DNA from 3 places in the Shewanella goraebulensis genome. Region 1 is predicted to be linked to each of the others. Evidence: predicted binding sites of a transcription regulator. Region 1 holds the regulator's gene; each other region holds the start of a gene.
The links. Region 1 encodes MetJ, which represses methionine synthesis genes. Its sites were predicted from a motif close to TAGACGTCTAGACGTCTA; they were not measured.

Region 1 (6,188 bases):
GCTGGCGGGTGGAGTCACTGACTTTGGCGTGGCATTAAGTTTCCCATTATCGATCGTAAATATGCCAGTAAGAGTGGGGATTTCACCTAAGTTTCAGCGTATAGATACGTACCACTACTCTGTCAATGCCAATAACTTTGATGCCGATGATTTTGACGATGATAAATATCGCAATGATGAGAATTTATTTAATCTCGACATTGGTGTCGCTTTTGAGCCAATGGATGCTTTGACCGTTGGGTTATCTGCGCGAAATGTATTCAGTAAATCCGTTAAAACAGTTGAGTCACAAGGGCGTGAATTTCATTATCAAGTTGAGCCGCTTATAACAGCTGGAGCCGCATATGATTGGGCGTCAGTGACCCTAACCACAGATATTGATTTGGTAGACCAGACTCGTTTTAAAGAACTTGATGCGGTGCAATATTGGCGAGTTGGCGGTGAAGTAAAAGCAACAAATTGGTTGTCTTTGCGTATGGGGTATCGTCATGACCTAAAAGATAATAATGTTGATATTTACTCTTTTGGTACTGGTTTTGCCATTGGTCAGGCTTTTAAGCTTGATATGAGTGGTAGCTATGGCGAAGATGATGCCATAGGCGCTGTGCTTCAAACCTCTTATCATTTCTAGCCATTTTCTAGCATCTGTTTTGGTGTAACATCTTTGTGATTGCATTAACCTCTGCTTACTTCAATGTCGCTAAATCAACTAAATCAACTAAATCAACCTTTACGCTTTACATTTAATCTATACGATTTATTCAATTTTTGCGGCTTACTCAATTTAAAGGTTATTGTTTTAGCTCGCAAAGAGTTCGATTAATGATTTTATGGTTAACACTAAGGCGCTCAATCCACATAATACAAGCGTTGCCATGCGCGTTTTCTGTTTGTCGACTTTATTGCTAAGTTTTCCTGCCACGTAGCTGCCTAAAAATACCGATGGTAATAGCATTAATGACAGCCAAACATGTTTGGTTTCAACCAAGCCAACAATGACCAGAATCACCATAGCTATCATCGAACTGAATACAAAGAAAATAGACAATGCTGCGCGAAATTGTGGCGCGTCTTTTCCAGCTAATAGAATAGCCAATGGTGGACCACCAATTGCGGCTATATTGCCAAAAACCCCCGATAGCACTCCAGCAATAAATAAGGTTATACGATTAACGGGGGCGGTAATTTTGTAAAAACTGAGAATGACTGCTGAAGCAACAATAAAGGCAATGGCGAGACCTAATACTGATTGCGGGGCAAATACCAGTAAGGCAGCGCCGAGAAACCCACCTGGAATACGCCCAATCAAAGCATATTGCAGACCATTAAATTGTAGCGAAGTGCGTTCCCGTAGCAAGGTCAAAAAGGCAATGGAAAACCCACAGGCAATAACTGGTACTGGGACGAGTTGAGGGTCAATAATATAAAGCAGGGGACTTGCAACAACCGCTAAACCAAAGCCGATAAGGCCTTGGGTTAATGCGCCAAGAAATATAATAACCGATGCAAGCATCAAGGTTTGCGGATCGATAAATGCCATATACTTCTCTATGAGTACGAGGTGACTCAGAAATCGCCATATTACATTGGGTAATATGGCGATGTGGGTGAACTAAACTAATGGGGCTTACATCGGAACATAAGCTCAAGATTCATTTAGTTACAGCTTAACTTAGTCGTCTAAGTCTTCCCATTCAATACCCATTTGATCCATTAATGCTTTTGCTTCACTAGGGATGCTGTCAGGGCCTTCTTTAGATAAGTCATCATCATTTGGCAGTGGCTGACCAGTGTATGCGTGTAAAAATGCTTCACATAAAAGCTCACTGTTGGTCGCATGACGCAAGTTATTCACCTGACGGCGAGTACGCTCATCGGTCAATACTTTTAATACTTTTAAAGGAATCGATACCGTGATTTTTTTAACTTGTTCATTTTTTTTGCCATGTTCGGCATATGGGCTGATATAGTCGCCATTCCATTCAGTCATTAACTCACCTTTATACGATAGATTCGTGGCAGATTTTAACTGCTTATTTATTACAGTCAAATTATTGCTGCTATTCTATAACGAAAGCAAATAGATTTCTTTATGTTTAGACGTCTAAACGTCTAATTTGTGTTGACGATCAGATTTAGCTTAGGTACATTTAGCCATCTAGACATCTCTTTGCTGTTTTATTTTAGTGTGTCAATCTTTAGGAGCTTATTATGACCAAACATCGTGCTGCTACACTTGCCGTTCGCCAAGGTATCGAATCAGATACTCAATATGGCGCAGTAGTCCCGCCGATTTATCTTTCGACCAATTACTCGTTCGATGGACACACAAACCCAAGAGAGTTTGACTATAGCCGTTCTGGCAACCCGACTCGTTGCGTGTTAGGTGAGGCAATTGCCAAGCTTGAACATGGTGCGACTGGTGTAGTGACATGCACAGGTATGGCGGCGATAACCTTAGTTACCAGTTTATTGGGGCCAGAAGATTTAATTGTGGTTCCCCACGATTGTTACGGTGGCAGTTACCGACTGTTCACTAATCTTGCCAGCAAAGGTCAATTTAAATTAGTCGTTGTTGATCAAACAGACGAAAAAGCACTGGCTGATGCCATTGCTAAAAAGCCAAAAATGGTTTGGTTAGAAACACCTTCCAACCCTTTATTACGAGTGGTAGACATTGAAGCAATTGTGGCAGCAAGCCATGAGGTTGATGCGCTAGTAGTGGTTGATAACACGTTCCTTTCACCTATATTACAGCAGCCATTAGAACTAGGCGCAGACATTGTGATGCATTCAACCACTAAATACATTAATGGTCACAGCGATGTGGTTGGTGGCGCAGTCGTTGCTAAAGATGCAGAGCTTGGCGAATTACTGCATTGGTGGTCTAACACATTAGGCCTGACCGGTTCAGCTTTTGATAGTTACTTAACCCTACGCGGTATTCGCACCCTTGCAGTGCGTATTCGTGAGCATCAAACTAATGCTCAACGGGTGATTGAGGTACTACAAGCAAGTAATGTTGTTGAGAAAGTCTACTACCCAGGCTTAAAAGACCATCCAGGTCACGATATTGCAGCCAAACAACAAAAAGGCTTTGGCGCTATGTTAAGTTTTGAACTTAAAGGTGGCGAAGCTGAAGTGGTGGCATTTTTAGGTGCCTTGTCGATTTTCAGTGTTGCTGAAAGCTTAGGCGGAGTGGAAAGCTTAGTTGCCGTACCTGCAACCATGACCCATAGAGCAATGGTGCCAGAAGCCCGCTATGAAGCTGGTATTAAAGATACATTATTGAGACTATCTGTCGGTATTGAAGATGCTGAAGATTTGGTTACCGATATTCAAGCTGGGTTAGCTGCTGTAGCAGAACTTTAGTCGAGAGCGTCGTTAAACAGTCTTAAGTTGAACAAGTAAGATTTGGTTACCGATATTCAAGCTGGGTTAGCTGCTGAAGCAGCATTTTAGGCGAGAGAATCGTTAAACAGTCTTGAGTTGAACAAGTAAGATTTTATTGCCGCCATGCTAAGTTTGCGTGGTAGTTTGAAGTGGTTTAAGGAGTTACAAATGACCCGCAGTCATTTACATAAGTTTGGTGGTTCAAGTTTAGCTGATGCTGATTGCTATCGCCGCGTCGCACATATTTTGCTGACTCATGGCAATTGTGATGATTTAGTCGTTGTGTCAGCTGCGGGTAAAAGTACTAACTTTTTGTATAAGTTATTGTCGCTAAGAGAAGCAGGCGAACTTTGGCAAGAAGAACTGCAAGTGCTGGTAAGTTATCAGCAAAACCTTATTGAACAGTTACTTTCCAATGAGCAAGCTCGGGATTTACGCGAACGCTTGTCAACGGATAAATCACAACTCATCAGCTTGCTATCTTTAGAGCAGCGAAACGAATTTCAGCTTAACCATGTACTGAGTTTTGGCGAGCGTTGGTCAGCAAGGTTGATGGCGGCGCTTTTGCGTGAGTCAGGAGTAGCAGCAATCAATGTTGATGCCTGCTCGATTCTTGTGGCTGACGAAGGTGTTGTGCCTAATATTCGCATTGAAGAGTCCCGTCAAAGAGTGCAAACACTTCTTGAAGCACACCCTGATGAGCGTTTGGTTATAACCGGCTTTATTTGTGCTAATGAGCACAATGAAACCTTGTTACTTGGCCGCAATGGTTCTGATTACAGCGCCACCCTTATTGCGAGCTTAGCGGATATTGAGCGGGTGACGATTTGGACGGATGTTGAAGGGGTATTTAACGCTGATCCCAATAAAATCAGTGATGCAAAATTATTAAATAGCATGTCACTTGTTGAAGCTGATCGTCTTGCTCATCTGGGCTCTCCAGTGCTGCATAACCGCACTTTACAACCATTATTTGATACCAATGTCAGCTTAGCAGTACGTTCAAGCTATGCATCACACACAGACTTTACTTTAATCGCGCCACAAAGCTCATCGGCCAGTGCGCCAGTGGTGACTAACCTTAATGAAGTGGTGTTGTTTCGAATTAAGCAGCTGTCTCAAGCTCAAGATTTAATTGCCGTATTAGCTCAAGAAGGCATTGCGCCATTAGCCTACTGGACTTCTGCCCACCATAAGGTGGAATTAGCCTTTACGCTTGAAAATCAGAAGCAGGTTCATAGTTTACTCGAATTACATGCTGAAGCGTTGGCAATCAGTGATATTCGTGTGAATAACGATTTAGGTCTAGTGGCACTCGTTAGCGCTGACGCTGAGCACTATCGTCGCAGTTTTGCTCGTCTGCTAAGTCGTGACGCTAAGCCGTTATATCAAGATGGATTGAGCTTGGTGACATTAGTGCCTAAAGCTCAAGTTAATTTACTGACTCAAAAAGTGCATCGCCGCTGCGCAGGCCCGCGTATGCGAATTGGAGTGTTGCTGTTAGGTGTGGGTAATATTGGTGAGGCCTGGATTGATTTATTCCAGCGCTCATCAACTGCGCTAAACCGTGAGCTAGAAGCTACCGTGCAGTTAGTTGGCTTACTTAGTTCAAAAGAAGCGCTAATTTGTCCACAAGGTATTGATATTAATAACTGGCAAGACAGTTTCGATACCACAGCCCAAAAGTGGGACTACCCGAGCTTATTTGAGCAGCTAGAACAACTTGATTGTGATGAGTTAGTGGCATTAGATATCAGCGCAAGTGCGAGCTTAACGCTGCAGTATCCTGAGTTATTTGCTCGTGGCATTCATATGGTGAGTGCCAATAAACTTGCAGGCTCCGGACCATTGCCGTTTTATCGCGAGTTAAAGCAACAACTCAGTAATCGCCGCTTGTTTTGGCGTTATAATGCCAGTTGTGGTGCGGGACTGCCGATTCAGCATGCGTTAAACGACTTGCGTAATAGTGGTGATGCGATTGAGGCTGTAGGTGGTATTTTCTCTGGTACCTTATGTTGGTTGTTTGAACATTATGATGGCCAAAAATCGTTTTCAGAATTAGTGGTTGAAGCACGAGGGTTGGGGATAACAGAGCCCGATCCTCGAGACGATCTTTCAGGAAGAGACATGCAGCGCAAGTTGCTGATCTTAGCCCGAGAGATTGGCTTTGATATTGAGCTTGAAGATATTGTTTTAAACTCGTTAGTGCCTGCAGAATTAGCCGATTTATCTCTGGATGACTTTCTTGTCCGTATTAGCGAATTAGATCAAAGTATGTTGCAACAATTTACTGCGGCTTCTGAACAGAACAAAGTACTGCGTTATGTAGCATCACTGGATAAAGTGGATGGCAAGATGCATGCTGAAGTGGGTATTCAATGGGTTGATTCCAATCATCCTTATGCCAACTTAACTCCTGGTGATAATGTGTTTGTTATCCGTAGTGCATTTTATCAAGGCAATCCGCTGATTATCCGAGGACCTGGCGCTGGCAGAGAAGTGACGGCAGCGGCGGTGCAATCTGACTTAGTGCAGATTTGCAAAGACTTACTGCAAGAGTAAATCGTGCTGTAGTTCAGTTTTACATTAATTATTAAAGGCTTATTCCTAATAGGAGTAAGCCTTTTTTTGTGACTAAAAACTTGAGATAAAACGATTATATAACGCTCAACACATCTGTACGAAAAACAATCTATTTAAGCATGTCATTTTTGTTTATAGTGGTATTAAGTCGGAGATGGATTTCAACAAGAGGCTGATAAATGAATAAAAATAATCGTTTAAAGGATGACTGT
Region 2 (6,188 bases), 1.7 Mb from region 1:
CAAGTGAGTCAGCAAACTTGGCAACAGTTAAAACCAGTTGGGTTAATGATTAAAGGTTATCAATTTGAAGATGCGTTAGAGCAGATAAAGCAATTACGGCAGAATCTTAATTCATCGACAGATTAATATAAACAAGGAATATAGGTAATTAACATGGAAAAAGCGACCGTGCTGATAGTTGATGATACTCCTGAGAATATTGATATCTTAGTGGGGATTCTGGGAGCCGATTACAAAATTAAAGTCGCTATTGATGGGCCTAAAGCCCTTGCATTGGCACAAAAATCCTCTCCTGATTTGATATTGCTAGATGTAATGATGCCAGGAATGAATGGTTACGAAGTCTGTCAAAAATTGAAAAGTGAGCCATTAACCTGTCACATTCCCGTGATTTTTGTTACCGCCCTCGCTGATACTGAAGATGAGACCCAAGGTTTCGCTCTCGGTGCTGTTGATTATATTACTAAACCTGTAAGTCCAGCTGTTGTTAAGGCAAGGGTAAAAACTCATTTAAGTTTGTATGACCAAAAGCGGCTATTAGAATCAGAAGTTGAGCTTAGAACTAAAGAGCTTAGAGAAACACGCTTTGAAATTATTCGAAGGCTAGGGCGAGCTGCAGAATATAAAGATAATGAAACAGGTTTGCATGTAATACGTATGAGCCATTATGCCAGATTACTTGCCATCGCAGCAGGCCACTCTTCGCGCTTTTGTGAGTTGTTATATAACGCAGCGCCTATGCATGATATTGGCAAAATAGGCACTCCTGATGCCATTTTAAGAAAACCGGGGAAGCTTGATGCGGATGAGTGGAAAGAAATGCAAGCTCATGCGGCTATAGGCGCTGAGATTATTGGCGAACATGACGATCCGTTATTGCAAATGGCTAAACGTATTGCCCTAAGTCATCATGAGAAATGGGATGGTAGCGGTTATCCCAATGGACTTAGTGGAGAGGAAATCCCTATTGAAGGGAGAATAATTGCTATTGCGGATGTATTTGATGCGTTAACATCAGCGCGGCCTTACAAAAAAGCGTGGACGGTTGAAGATACTATGGGTTTAATCGAAAAAGAGTCCGGTAAACATTTTGATCCAGAGCTGGTGGAGAAGTTTAAGTCGGTATTAGATGATGTGAAAACGATTAAAGCACAACATGAAGAAACATTTTGATTTGGTTCAAATAAACCATTACGTGATTTAGAAATGTAAAAAAGGATAAATACTTAAGGTATTTATCCTTTTTTGCTAAAGCGCCTAAAACATATTTTGCTAAGCACTTAACTTACTAGCACTTAACTTACTAGCACTTAACTTACTAGCACTTAACTTACTAGCACTTAACTAAATAAGCGGCCTAGGTTACCATTAGTCTTCTAAAGAGTATGGTAATGGAATAACACTTAGCTCGCTTGCTGTATCTTCTTTTATACGTAGCTTAGCATGATTTTCGGTGTCGTTGGCAAGCACTGCAGTCAGCAACACTTTGCCATCTTGCTGCACGGATTCAATCACTTTACCTGCACGTCTAAATCCATCTTCATCAGCGATTTCTATCTGAGATTCACTGGTGACAGTTTCTGAAGTGGTACCTGTAAGAATGTATAACGCACGTTTATTGCCGCCACGATATTTCATTCTTGCGATCGTTTCTTGGCCCATGTAACAGCCTTTTTCAAAGCTAATGCCATTGACGGCTTGTACGTTACACATTTGAGGCACAAATTCACCACTGTGGTTAGCATCAATATTGGCGTAGCCTGACTTTATCTCAAGAGCTTGCCAAGTCGATGAATTTTGTAACGTTTGATTTGAAGCTGTAACCAGTTCAATAGCTGTTTCATTGTTAGTGATGACGATAAAGCGTTCATTATCTTTAACGATAGTCGCATTATCAAACCTGCTTAATTCAGCGGTGACATCACCGAATTGTTGAGTGATAAATGTTTCAGCATTTGCTCCAGCAAAGCCAAGAATGACTTTTTCTGCACTGACATCTGTTAACTCAGCTTTACTGAAAACCGCATACTTTTGCCACTGGGCAAGGCTTAGAGGCAATACAGAAACAGGCAGCAGTACCATGAGTTGATCTTCATTGGCAAAAGTTCTAAAGCTTGAAAGCATTTTACCTTTAGCATCACAATGTGCGCCCCAGCGCCATTGATCATCTTTTAAAGACACTATGTCAGTTGTCACTTGACCGTGAATAAAAGTTTTACCTTGTTCACCGGTAATTTCAATTAAGCCTAAATGAGTGAGATTGGCGACTAATAAGTCTGGGGAAGTGTTTAAAAAATCCCAATCAGGCTGCGCAGTTGCAAGTGTCATAAACTAATTCCTAAGATGACCAACAAAGATATGGCTTGAGTGTAACGGAATTCAGTTACGCTCAAAAGAAAAAGCTACCTTCAATTGAATGAAGATAGCTTTATTTCACACTTTATATGCCTAGTTAAATGGCAATTTTTCAATGCTCGATTTTAAAATAAAACACGAGTTCGAATCGTGCCTTCAATCGCTTTTAATTCGCCAAGAGCTTGTTCTGCTTGATTAGAATCAACCTCCATAACAACGTAACCAATTTCTGCAGTTGTTTGCAGGTATTGGGCCGCGATGTTGATGCCTTTTTCTGAAAAGGCTTGGTTAATCTTAATCAGTACACCAGGACGGTTATGGTGAATATGCAGTAAACGCGATGTGCCTTTGTGCTGAGGTAAAGAGACTTCTGGGAAGTTAACCGCAGACACTGTAGAGCCGTTATCAGAATATTTGGCTAGTTTCCCAGCGACTTCAATCCCAATATTCTCTTGGGCTTCAGCTGTGCTACCACCAATATGCGGGGTAATTATGACGTTGTCTTGACCACGTAATGGGCTAATAAACTCATCATCATTTGATTTAGGCTCAACTGGGAATACGTCAATTGCTGCGCCAGCAAGGTGTTCTGATTTTAATGCGTTTGAAAGTGCATCAATATCAACAACGGTGCCACGAGAAGCATTAATGAAAATGCTTTTTTCTCGCATTTGAGAGAACTCTTTCTCGCCAAACATATCTTTTGTTTGCGGAGTTTCTGGAACATGTAAGCTGATAACATCAGCCTCGCCCAATAATTGTTCCAAAGAGTGGATTTGGTTAGCATTACCTAAAGGTAACTTATCTTCGATATCGTAAAATACGACTCGCATACCTAGGGTTTCAGCAAGAATGCCTAACTGTGTACCAATATGCCCATACCCAATCACCCCAAGAGTTTTACCACGGACTTCATAACTGCCACTTGCACTTTTTAACCAACCGCCACGATGAGCATGGGCATTTCGTTGTGGGATCCCACGCATTAGCATGATGATCTCACCTAATACGAGTTCTGCGACCGAGCGAGTATTTGAAAACGGTGCATTAAATACAGGTACACCGAGCTTTTCTGCTGCAGCAATATCGACTTGGTTAGTACCAATACAAAAACAGCCAATGGCGACTAATTTCTCAGCATGGTTTAACACGTCTGCAGTTAATTGAGTGCGGGAACGTAAACCGACAAAGTGTGCATCTTTAATGGATTGCAGCAGCTCACCTTCTGGTAAAGATGCTTTGTGGTATTCAATATTTGTGTAACCTGCACGCTCAAGTACATCGACCGCAGTTTGGTGGACGCCCTCCAACAGCAGGATTTTTATTTTATCCTTGTCAAGCGAGTGTTTCGCCATGATATGGGTACCCTCTTATCAATAGTTATGCTTATGTTATGCTGATATAAACGCTCGACCAAAATAGCACTTTTTTTAACACTTGTAGAGGGCTAGATGGCTAAAGTTAATATTCTAATTCTAGAACAATATCATCTAAGAGGGATTTAGTTTGAATAAGAAAGTTATATGGATAGTAATTTATTGTGCAGTGTTAATTTGGTCGGTGACTTCGCCTAAAGATATGTTCACTTGGTGGTTAGAAGCACTTCCTGCTTTATTGGCTATTCCTATCTTATTTTTCACTCGCAAGCGATTTCCCTTAACGTCACTTTCTTATGTATTAATTCTGGTTCATTGCTGTGTGTTACTGGTCGGTGCGAAATATACCTACGCTGAAGTGCCTTTGTTTCACTGGATTGCTGAGTGGATGGGAAGTGACAGAAATAACTATGATAAAATTGGCCATTTAGCCCAAGGCTTTATTCCCGCGATTCTAGCTCGTGAAGTTTTCTTAAGAAATCGAGTTTTACAACCCGGTTACTGGTGCCAATTTTTATCGGTGTGCTTTGTGTTAGCTTTTTCTGCTTTTTACGAGCTAATCGAGTGGTGGGTCGCCGTTGGTACAGGCGAAAACGCAGAGGCCTTTTTAGGGACCCAAGGTTATGTTTGGGATACTCAATCAGATATGTTTATGGCCTTATTAGGAGGTATTAGTGCATTAGTGTTGCTCACCCATTGGCATAATAAGCAGTTAGCATCACTATTTAATAAGTAAAAAATAGTGACTAATGCTAATTTATTAGCGTTAATAATGGTTATGTATGCTATTAATAGAGTGTTTTATAACAACTTATATACTGATTTAATGCCTTCGTATGACAAAAATATCTTATGAACTAGGTAAAATGTACTAATATAGAGTATTGTTGTGATTTTGTTATCAACATTTCAGGAAGAAACTCGTTAAGTCGAGATGTTAGGTGTGCTTTTCAGGGAGAAAAGTGATGAGCTCAAATATTGATGAATTAGTTTTCCTACACCAAGTTGCGGCGCCATGTAATCTTGCCATTCTTGCGGAATCAATAGGTCTTAAAACCAGAATTGTTAAACACGCAAGTGATTTGGAAGTCGACAAAAATACCAATAGTTTCTATTTAGTTGCTCAAAAAGGAGCAGCATTAGACAGCAAAGGGATACCTTTACTTGTTTCACGTTTAGTTAATCACGTTCCTGTAGCACTTTATCAAGTTGAACGAGGCTCTTTAGATCAAGAGTCTGCGTTATTACTCGGAGTGAGAGGTTTACTGTACTCGGATCAACGTATGGATTTAATGCTAACAGGTTTACGTAAAATGGTTGCTGATGAATTGTGGTATGACAGACCATTAATCAGTAAAATATTCCGCAGGTTAGTACAAAAATTAGATGCAAATACCGAAATACCACCAGATACTGTGGCTATGTTGCAGATGCTGACAAGTCGCGAAAGAACAATTATCCAATTAGTGTCAAGTGGGGCAAGAAATAAAGAAATTGCGCATCGTTTATGTATCAGTGAGCATACCGTTAAAGCGCACATATCTTCAATTTTCCGTAAAACTCAATCTAGAAATCGCGTAGAGTTATTACGTTGGGCGCAAACTTATCAAGCCCATTTCGAGTTTGCTTAAATCAGGTGCTTGATTTAATTTTTTAGCAAAAATATAAAAGGGAGCCTTCCGATAAGGCTCCCTTTTTATTGTAAATTACCTAAGATTAATTTTGGTAAACAGTAGCGGTATTGAAGTCACCCGTTTGCGAGACATTAATCATACCGTTATCACCAGTTTGTGCACCAATCACTAAGTTATCGTTACCCATTTGCGATATGGTCAAGTTATTGCTGTAACCTTCAACCAAGAAGTAACCATCGTCACCACCAATCCAGTTTCCAGTACCTTCTTGAACTATATCAATGGCATGTTCATCACCAAATGACGCTACGTCTGTAAGGTTAAATTCACCGTCTTGAGCTATATCAATGACTTGAGCAATACCGACGTTAGTTAGCGTTGCTTCATTATCTGAACCAATTTGCTCCATTGATACTTCATTTTCAAAACCGAAGGTGTCAACATATGCCAAATTCGTTTCACCAGATTGTTCCACCGTAACCATGTTCTGATCTAACTCCACGAACACAGCAGCTTCGTTATTCATTCCTTCAGAGCTAATAGTCACTTCATTATCAAAACCATACGTACCTGATGCAACATAGTTAGACTCACCATCTTGTAGCACTGTTACTAAGTTTCCGTCACCAATAGTTTCGAACTCAGTCAGATTTGAAATACCAGATTGGTCAATATCGATGATATTGTCGTTTCCTGATATTACCGCCACGTTAGTATCACCGACTTGGTTATCTGTGCCATCTTGGTAAATAAATACTTGGTTATTATCCCCAGTTGCGAACTCAATCACTGCACCATTCAAATCGCCGGTCTGGTCAATAAC
Region 3 (6,188 bases), 1.7 Mb from region 1:
AACCTTATGAGTGCTATTTGATCATTAATATTGGGTTTAGAATAAGGTAAATGTTGACGATAAAACAGCTTTAGCTCAGACCACTTCCTTTGATCGCTAGATATCTGGCCATTCTTCGTGTCACTCTTTAAGTTAAGTTTTGAAGGATAAAACCACTTTGCAGTGTGCATTATTTGTCCTTAATTAATGTTGAAGATATACCTTTAATGTCATTAACCTCCATAGTAACAAATCACGACTTGGAAGGTTTTCAATTAAGCAGCGAGGTTGAAAATACAGACAAGCTGACTTTAAAAAGAGGCAAGAGTATCGCTTATTTGTGATTATTTGCGTATTAATAGTGGTGATTTTGAGGGATATTTATACAAAATTTAATAAAAATGACTGATAAATTATGTTAATAGCTTGTTTCATCTAGACTTGGTTTATTTAGACTTGTTTGAAGATTTATTGGGTGATAGCTTAGTAAGTAACTTATTTAATTTATTATTTCCACCAAATAACCCGTGTTTGGAAATAGTGAGTTATTGTTTAAAACAGCTAGAGATTGAAATGGAATTTTTGCCGCAGGCGTTAACAGCGCAACAGGTTTATAAATTATTAATTGGTGGTGTAAGTCCAAGACCTATTGCTTGGGTTTCAACGATATCAAAAAGTGGGGTGAGTAACTTAGCACCATTTTCATTCTTTACGGTTGCAAGTGCTAACCCCCCAGTGTTGTGCTTTAACCCAATGAGCACTGATAAAGGGCTAGAAAAAGATACCTTGACTAATATTCGTGAACAGCAAGAGTTTGTGATCAATAGTGTGAGTTATCAAGACTTAGCGGTGATGAATCAAACTTGCCATCAATTACCTGCCGATGAAGATGAGTTTGAATATGCGAGTGTTGAAAAGCTGGCATCATCAATTGTGGCTCCTCATAGAGTCAAACAAGCTTTAGTTAGTTTTGAATGTCGGTTAAATCAGATAGTTGATTTAGGCCAAGAACCTATGTCTGGGCATCTTGTACTGGGGGATGTGGTAGCAATTCATGTACGTGATGATGCAGTCACCGACTTTAAAATAGACAGTGAAAAGTTAGATGCCATCGGCAGAATGGCTGGCAATGACTATAGTTTAACTAGGCAGAAGGTCCAGCTAAATCGATAGTCGATTATTAAGCACTACTTGCTCATTGGAGTGAGCTTTGGAAAGTGACCGAGTCAATGAAGGATCATCTAGGTCACTATTTTAAAGATAGTTGAGCATTAATTACAGGGAGAGATAATGCCAATTTTAAGAGTAGATCCAAACCAAACAAAATTTGCTAATCAGCAACGTGATGTCACCAAAGGAATAGTGGTGGGCATGGTTGTTTCCTTTGCAGTCGTCATTTATGGCGCGTTAGCTAATCCATTTGAATTTAGTGAACCACAGTCCTTAATTGAAAGGTTGATTATTTATGCCTATGGCATGCTTTTGCCTACGTTAAGTTTGATTATTGCTGTTGCCCGAGTAGCTAAACATCGTTTTTTTAACTCTGAAGATATTGATGGACGCAGTTTTAATAAAGAGTCGGAGCGGGTAAGGCGTTTACAAAACGTGCTGCAAAATACCTTAGAGCAATTTTGTATTGTAATGAGTGTTTACTTTTTATGGGCTTTTATCATGCCAGCTGATTACATGTCGTTAATTGCGTTGATTTCAGTTTTATTCTTTATTGGCCGAATTTTGTTTATGCGAGGATACGATAAAGGCGCAGGAGCAAGATCGATTGGTTTCAGTTTAACGTTTTACCCATCAGTGTTAACTGTGGGGGCGATTATTATTTACCTATTCTATCGAGTCTTAGTTTAATTCTTATGAGTTGAGTGAGGTAAACTCACTTTTTAAAGGTACAAAAAAACCGTCAATTGACGGTTTTTTTATTTCTCAGAATTGAGCTTAATCGTCAATAAGTTTTAAAACTTATAGACCAGCATCAGCGCGAAGGATTTCAGCTTTATCAGTCGCTTCCCAAGGGAACTCATTACGACCGAAGTGACCATATGCCGCAGTACTTTGATAGATAGGACGTGCAAGGTCTAGCATGGCAGTTAAGCCGTATGGACGAAGCTCAAAATGCTGACGCACAAGCTTAATCAATACATCTTCAGATACTTTACCAGTACCAAAAGTTTCAATGCTGATTGAAGTAGGTTCTGCAACGCCAATGGCATAAGACACTTGGATTTCACAGCGTTCAGCAAGACCAGCAGCAACGATGTTTTTAGCAACGTAACGTGCAGCGTAAGCAGCACTGCGGTCAACTTTTGAAGGATCTTTACCTGAGAAAGCACCGCCACCGTGACGCGCCATACCACCGTAGGTATCTACGATGATTTTACGACCGGTTAAACCACAGTCACCTACAGGTCCACCGATAACGAAACGACCAGTTGGGTTAATGAAGTACTTAGTGTCTTTGTTTAACCATTGTGATGGTAGAACAGGCTTAATGATGGTTTCCATCACGCCTTCAATCAAGTCTTCTTGAGTCACGTCTTCACGATGTTGAGTCGATAGCACTATGGCATCGATACCCTTGATTTTGCCATTTTCATAGGCAAAAGTGACTTGGCTTTTGGCATCTGGACGTAACCACGGTAATGTACCGTCTTTACGAACTTCAGATTGACGCTTCACTAATTTGTGAGCGTACGTAATTGGTGCAGGCATTAATACGTCGGTTTCGTTACTTGCGTAACCGAACATTAACCCTTGGTCACCAGCGCCTTGCTCTGCTGGGTCGCTACGGTCAACACCTTGGTTAATGTCTGGAGACTGTTTACCAATGGCATTTAAAATCGCACAAGAATCAGCATCAAAACCCATATCTGAATGAGTGTAACCAATTTCACGTACTGTCTTACGTGTGATTTCTTCGATATCAACCCAAGCTGAAGTTGTGACTTCACCGCCGACTAAAACCATACCGGTCTTAACGTAAGTTTCACAAGCAACACGTGCTTTAGGGTCTTGCTCTAAAATTGCGTCTAATACCGCATCAGAAATCTGATCGGCGATTTTATCTGGATGACCTTCTGAGACGGACTCAGAGGTGAACAAGTGGTTTGCCATAGTTGGTAAATCTCGTCTTTTGGAATTTGAACGTGTAGAAGCATCTACATCTAGACGTCTATAATAATTCAAATCAGGTTGGATAACACCCCTTAGAACTAATATAAGTTAATAATTGTGCAATCATTCAAAGATTTAGAAAAATTGAAAATGACCTGTTTCAGATTTTTAATAAATTAATCTTATGAATTTTATGCTAATTATTCTATTTATAGCGTAACGATTAAGGGCTTTAAGGTTAAAAATAAAACAATAACTTTAGTCGATGTTTATCACTTTGTTGGTTTTTTTATTGCCCATTGGCAATAAATATTCACGCATTGTTATTACGGAATATTACCGTTTGGGATCAATATCAGCGATATAAAGTAATTAGTTGATAGAAAAAGCTATATAAATTTTATCGGTAATATGGTGTCAGTCTGCCTGAATAATCGCTTTGTTTAGCTTGGATTAGTCTGTTAGACGTAAAAAATGGTTAATAGATCTAATAAAAATTTGCGTCACACCGCCTAGTAGGGGAAAATATGCCCCACAATTGCCCGCTAGACCTCATATAACAAGCAGGAGAGAGCATGTCATCTCGTAAAGAACTCGCTAACGCAATCCGTGCATTAACCATGGATGCTGTTCAAAAAGCCAATTCTGGCCACCCAGGTGCACCAATGGGGATGGCTGACATCGCTGAAGTGCTATGGAATGACTTCCTTAAGCACAACCCAAACAACCCTGAGTGGGTTGATCGTGACCGTTTTGTTTTATCAAATGGCCATGGTTCAATGCTTATCTACTCTTTACTGCATTTAACAGGTTATGCATTACCTATTGAAGAGTTGAAGAACTTCCGCCAGCTTCACTCAAAAACCCCTGGTCATCCTGAATATGGTTACACACCAGGTGTTGAAACAACCACTGGCCCGTTAGGCGCTGGTATCAGTAACGCTGTAGGTATGGCGATTGCTGAAAAGACCTTAGCTGCACAATTCAACCAACCAGGTCACGACATTGTTGATCACTTCACTTACTGTTTCTTAGGTGATGGTTGTTTGATGGAAGGTATCTCTCATGAAGCATGTTCATTAGCGGGTACACTTGGTCTTGGTAAGCTTGTGGCTTTCTGGGATGACAATGGTATTTCTATTGATGGTCATGTTGAAGGTTGGTTTACAGACGATACGCCTAAGCGTTTTGAGTCTTACGGCTGGCATGTAATTGCTAACGTAGATGGTCATGATAGCGATGCTATTCGCGCGGCAATCGAAGAAGCTAAGTCTGTAACAGACAAGCCAACAATGATTTGTTGTAAAACCACGATTGGTTTTGGTTCGCCAAACAAATCAGGTAGCCATGATTGTCACGGTGCTCCACTTGGTGATGCTGAAATTGCTGCTGCACGTGAATTCCTTGGTTGGGATCACGCTGCATTTGAAATTCCTGAAACCGTTTATGAAGGTTGGGATGCTAAAGATTCTGGCGCTTCAAACGAAGCTAGCTGGAACGAAAAATTCGCAGCTTATACAGCAGCGTTCCCAGAGCTAGCCGCAGAATACAAACGTCGTGTTATCACTGGCGAGCTTCCTGTTGAATTTGAAGAGAAAGCGAACGCTTTCATTCAAGAGTGTCAAGATAAAGCTGAAGGTATCGCAAGTCGTAAAGCTTCACAAAATGCGATTGGTTTCTTCGGTGAAATGCTACCTGAGTTATTAGGCGGCAGTGCTGATTTAGCCGGTTCTAACTTAACGCTTTGGTCTGGTTCAAAAGGTATTCAAGACGACCCTGCGGGTAACTACATCTTCTACGGTGTACGTGAATTCGGTATGAGCGGCATTATGAATGGTGCTTCGCTACATGGTGGTTTCATTAACTACGGCGCAACCTTCATGATGTTTATGGAGTACGCACGTAACGCAGTACGTATGTCTGCGCTAATGGGCATTCAAAACGTATTCGTTTATACCCATGACTCAATTGGTCAAGGTGAAGATGGTCCTACTCACCAACCAGTAGAGCAACTTGCTAACTTACGTATGACGCCAAACATGACGGTATGGCGTCCATGTGATGCTGCTGAAACAGCCGTATCTTGGAAGTCTGCAATTGAAAACCGTAAAGCACCAACGTCGCTTGTATTTAGCCGTCAAGGATTAAAAGCACAAGCACGTAACGCTGAGCAATTAGCTAACGTCGCTAAAGGTGGTTACGTACTGTCTGATTGTGAAGGTACTGCTGATGTGATTCTGATTGCAACAGGTTCAGAAGTGCAACTTGCACTTGATTCTGCTGCTGCCTTAACTGAAAAAGGCCAGAAAGTTCGCGTAGTATCTATGCCTTCTACTAACGTATTCGATAAGCAAGATGCAGCTTATAAAGAGTCTGTATTACCTGCTTCTGTTACTAAGCGTGTTGCAATTGAAGCCGCTCATGTTGATTACTGGTACAAATACGTTGGCTTTAATGGTGCAGTTGTTGGTATGTCTACCTTTGGTGAGTCAGCGCCAGGCGGAGACTTATTGAAGCACTTCGGCTTTACCGTTGAAAATGTGGTTAACACAGTAAACTCACTGGTTTAACCAAAATACAGTTAAATAATAAGGGTAAACTTTTACCCTTTAAGTCTGTATAATGACGGCCTGCAAACACTTGCAGGCCGTTTTTTTATCTGCTTTTTACTGAGTACTGTTAAGAGGAAGCTTAACCCTCAATGATCCGAGTCGCTATTAATGGCTATGGCCGTATAGGCCGTTCTATCCTTCGTGCATTATACGAGTCGGGTAAACGTCAAGAAATCCAGATCGTGGCAATTAATGAACTTGCCAAACCTGCCGCAATCAGTCATCTCACGCAATATGACACGACTCATGGCCGTTTCCAAAATACAGTTAAGTTAAAAGACGACCAGCTAGTTATCGGCGATGATGTTATTCAATTATTTCATCAGCCTGATGCCAGTTTATTACCTTGGTCTGAACTCGATATTGATATCGTTTATGAATGCAGTGGTAGCTTAGGCGATCGAGCTGAATGCGAAGCGCATATCAAAGCCGGTGCCAAGCAAGTTCTCATTAGCCACCCATCTTCAGCTGATG

Region 2: the regulator MetJ is predicted to act here: its motif matches at 3,796-3,813, upstream of serA (phosphoglycerate dehydrogenase).
Region 3: the regulator MetJ is predicted to act here: its motif matches at 3,146-3,163, upstream of metK (methionine adenosyltransferase).

Annotation. Positions count from the first base shown of each region.
Region 1 is NZ_CP126972.1:824,336-830,523, forward strand. It holds gene QPX86_RS03410 (conjugal transfer protein TraF) at 1-631, shown strand, start outside; gene QPX86_RS03415 (sulfite exporter TauE/SafE family protein) at 800-1,540, opposite strand; gene metJ (met regulon transcriptional regulator MetJ) at 1,673-1,990, opposite strand; gene metB (cystathionine gamma-synthase) at 2,212-3,372, shown strand; gene QPX86_RS03430 (bifunctional aspartate kinase/homoserine dehydrogenase II) at 3,562-5,955, shown strand.
Region 2 is NZ_CP126972.1:3,999,746-4,005,933, reverse strand. It holds gene QPX86_RS16960 (PAS domain S-box protein) at 1-126, shown strand, start outside; gene QPX86_RS16955 (response regulator) at 154-1,173, shown strand; gene ygfZ (tRNA-modifying protein YgfZ) at 1,369-2,328, opposite strand; gene serA (phosphoglycerate dehydrogenase) at 2,481-3,710, opposite strand; gene QPX86_RS16940 (DUF2238 domain-containing protein) at 3,862-4,467, shown strand; gene QPX86_RS16935 (helix-turn-helix transcriptional regulator) at 4,697-5,362, shown strand; gene QPX86_RS16930 (curlin) at 5,448-6,188, opposite strand, start outside.
Region 3 is NZ_CP126972.1:3,972,612-3,978,799, reverse strand. It holds gene QPX86_RS16825 (GNAT family N-acetyltransferase) at 1-170, opposite strand, end outside; gene QPX86_RS16820 (flavin reductase family protein) at 553-1,152, shown strand; gene QPX86_RS16815 (MAPEG family protein) at 1,270-1,839, shown strand; gene metK (methionine adenosyltransferase) at 1,951-3,102, opposite strand; gene tkt (transketolase) at 3,678-5,672, shown strand; gene epd (erythrose-4-phosphate dehydrogenase) at 5,804-6,188, shown strand, end outside.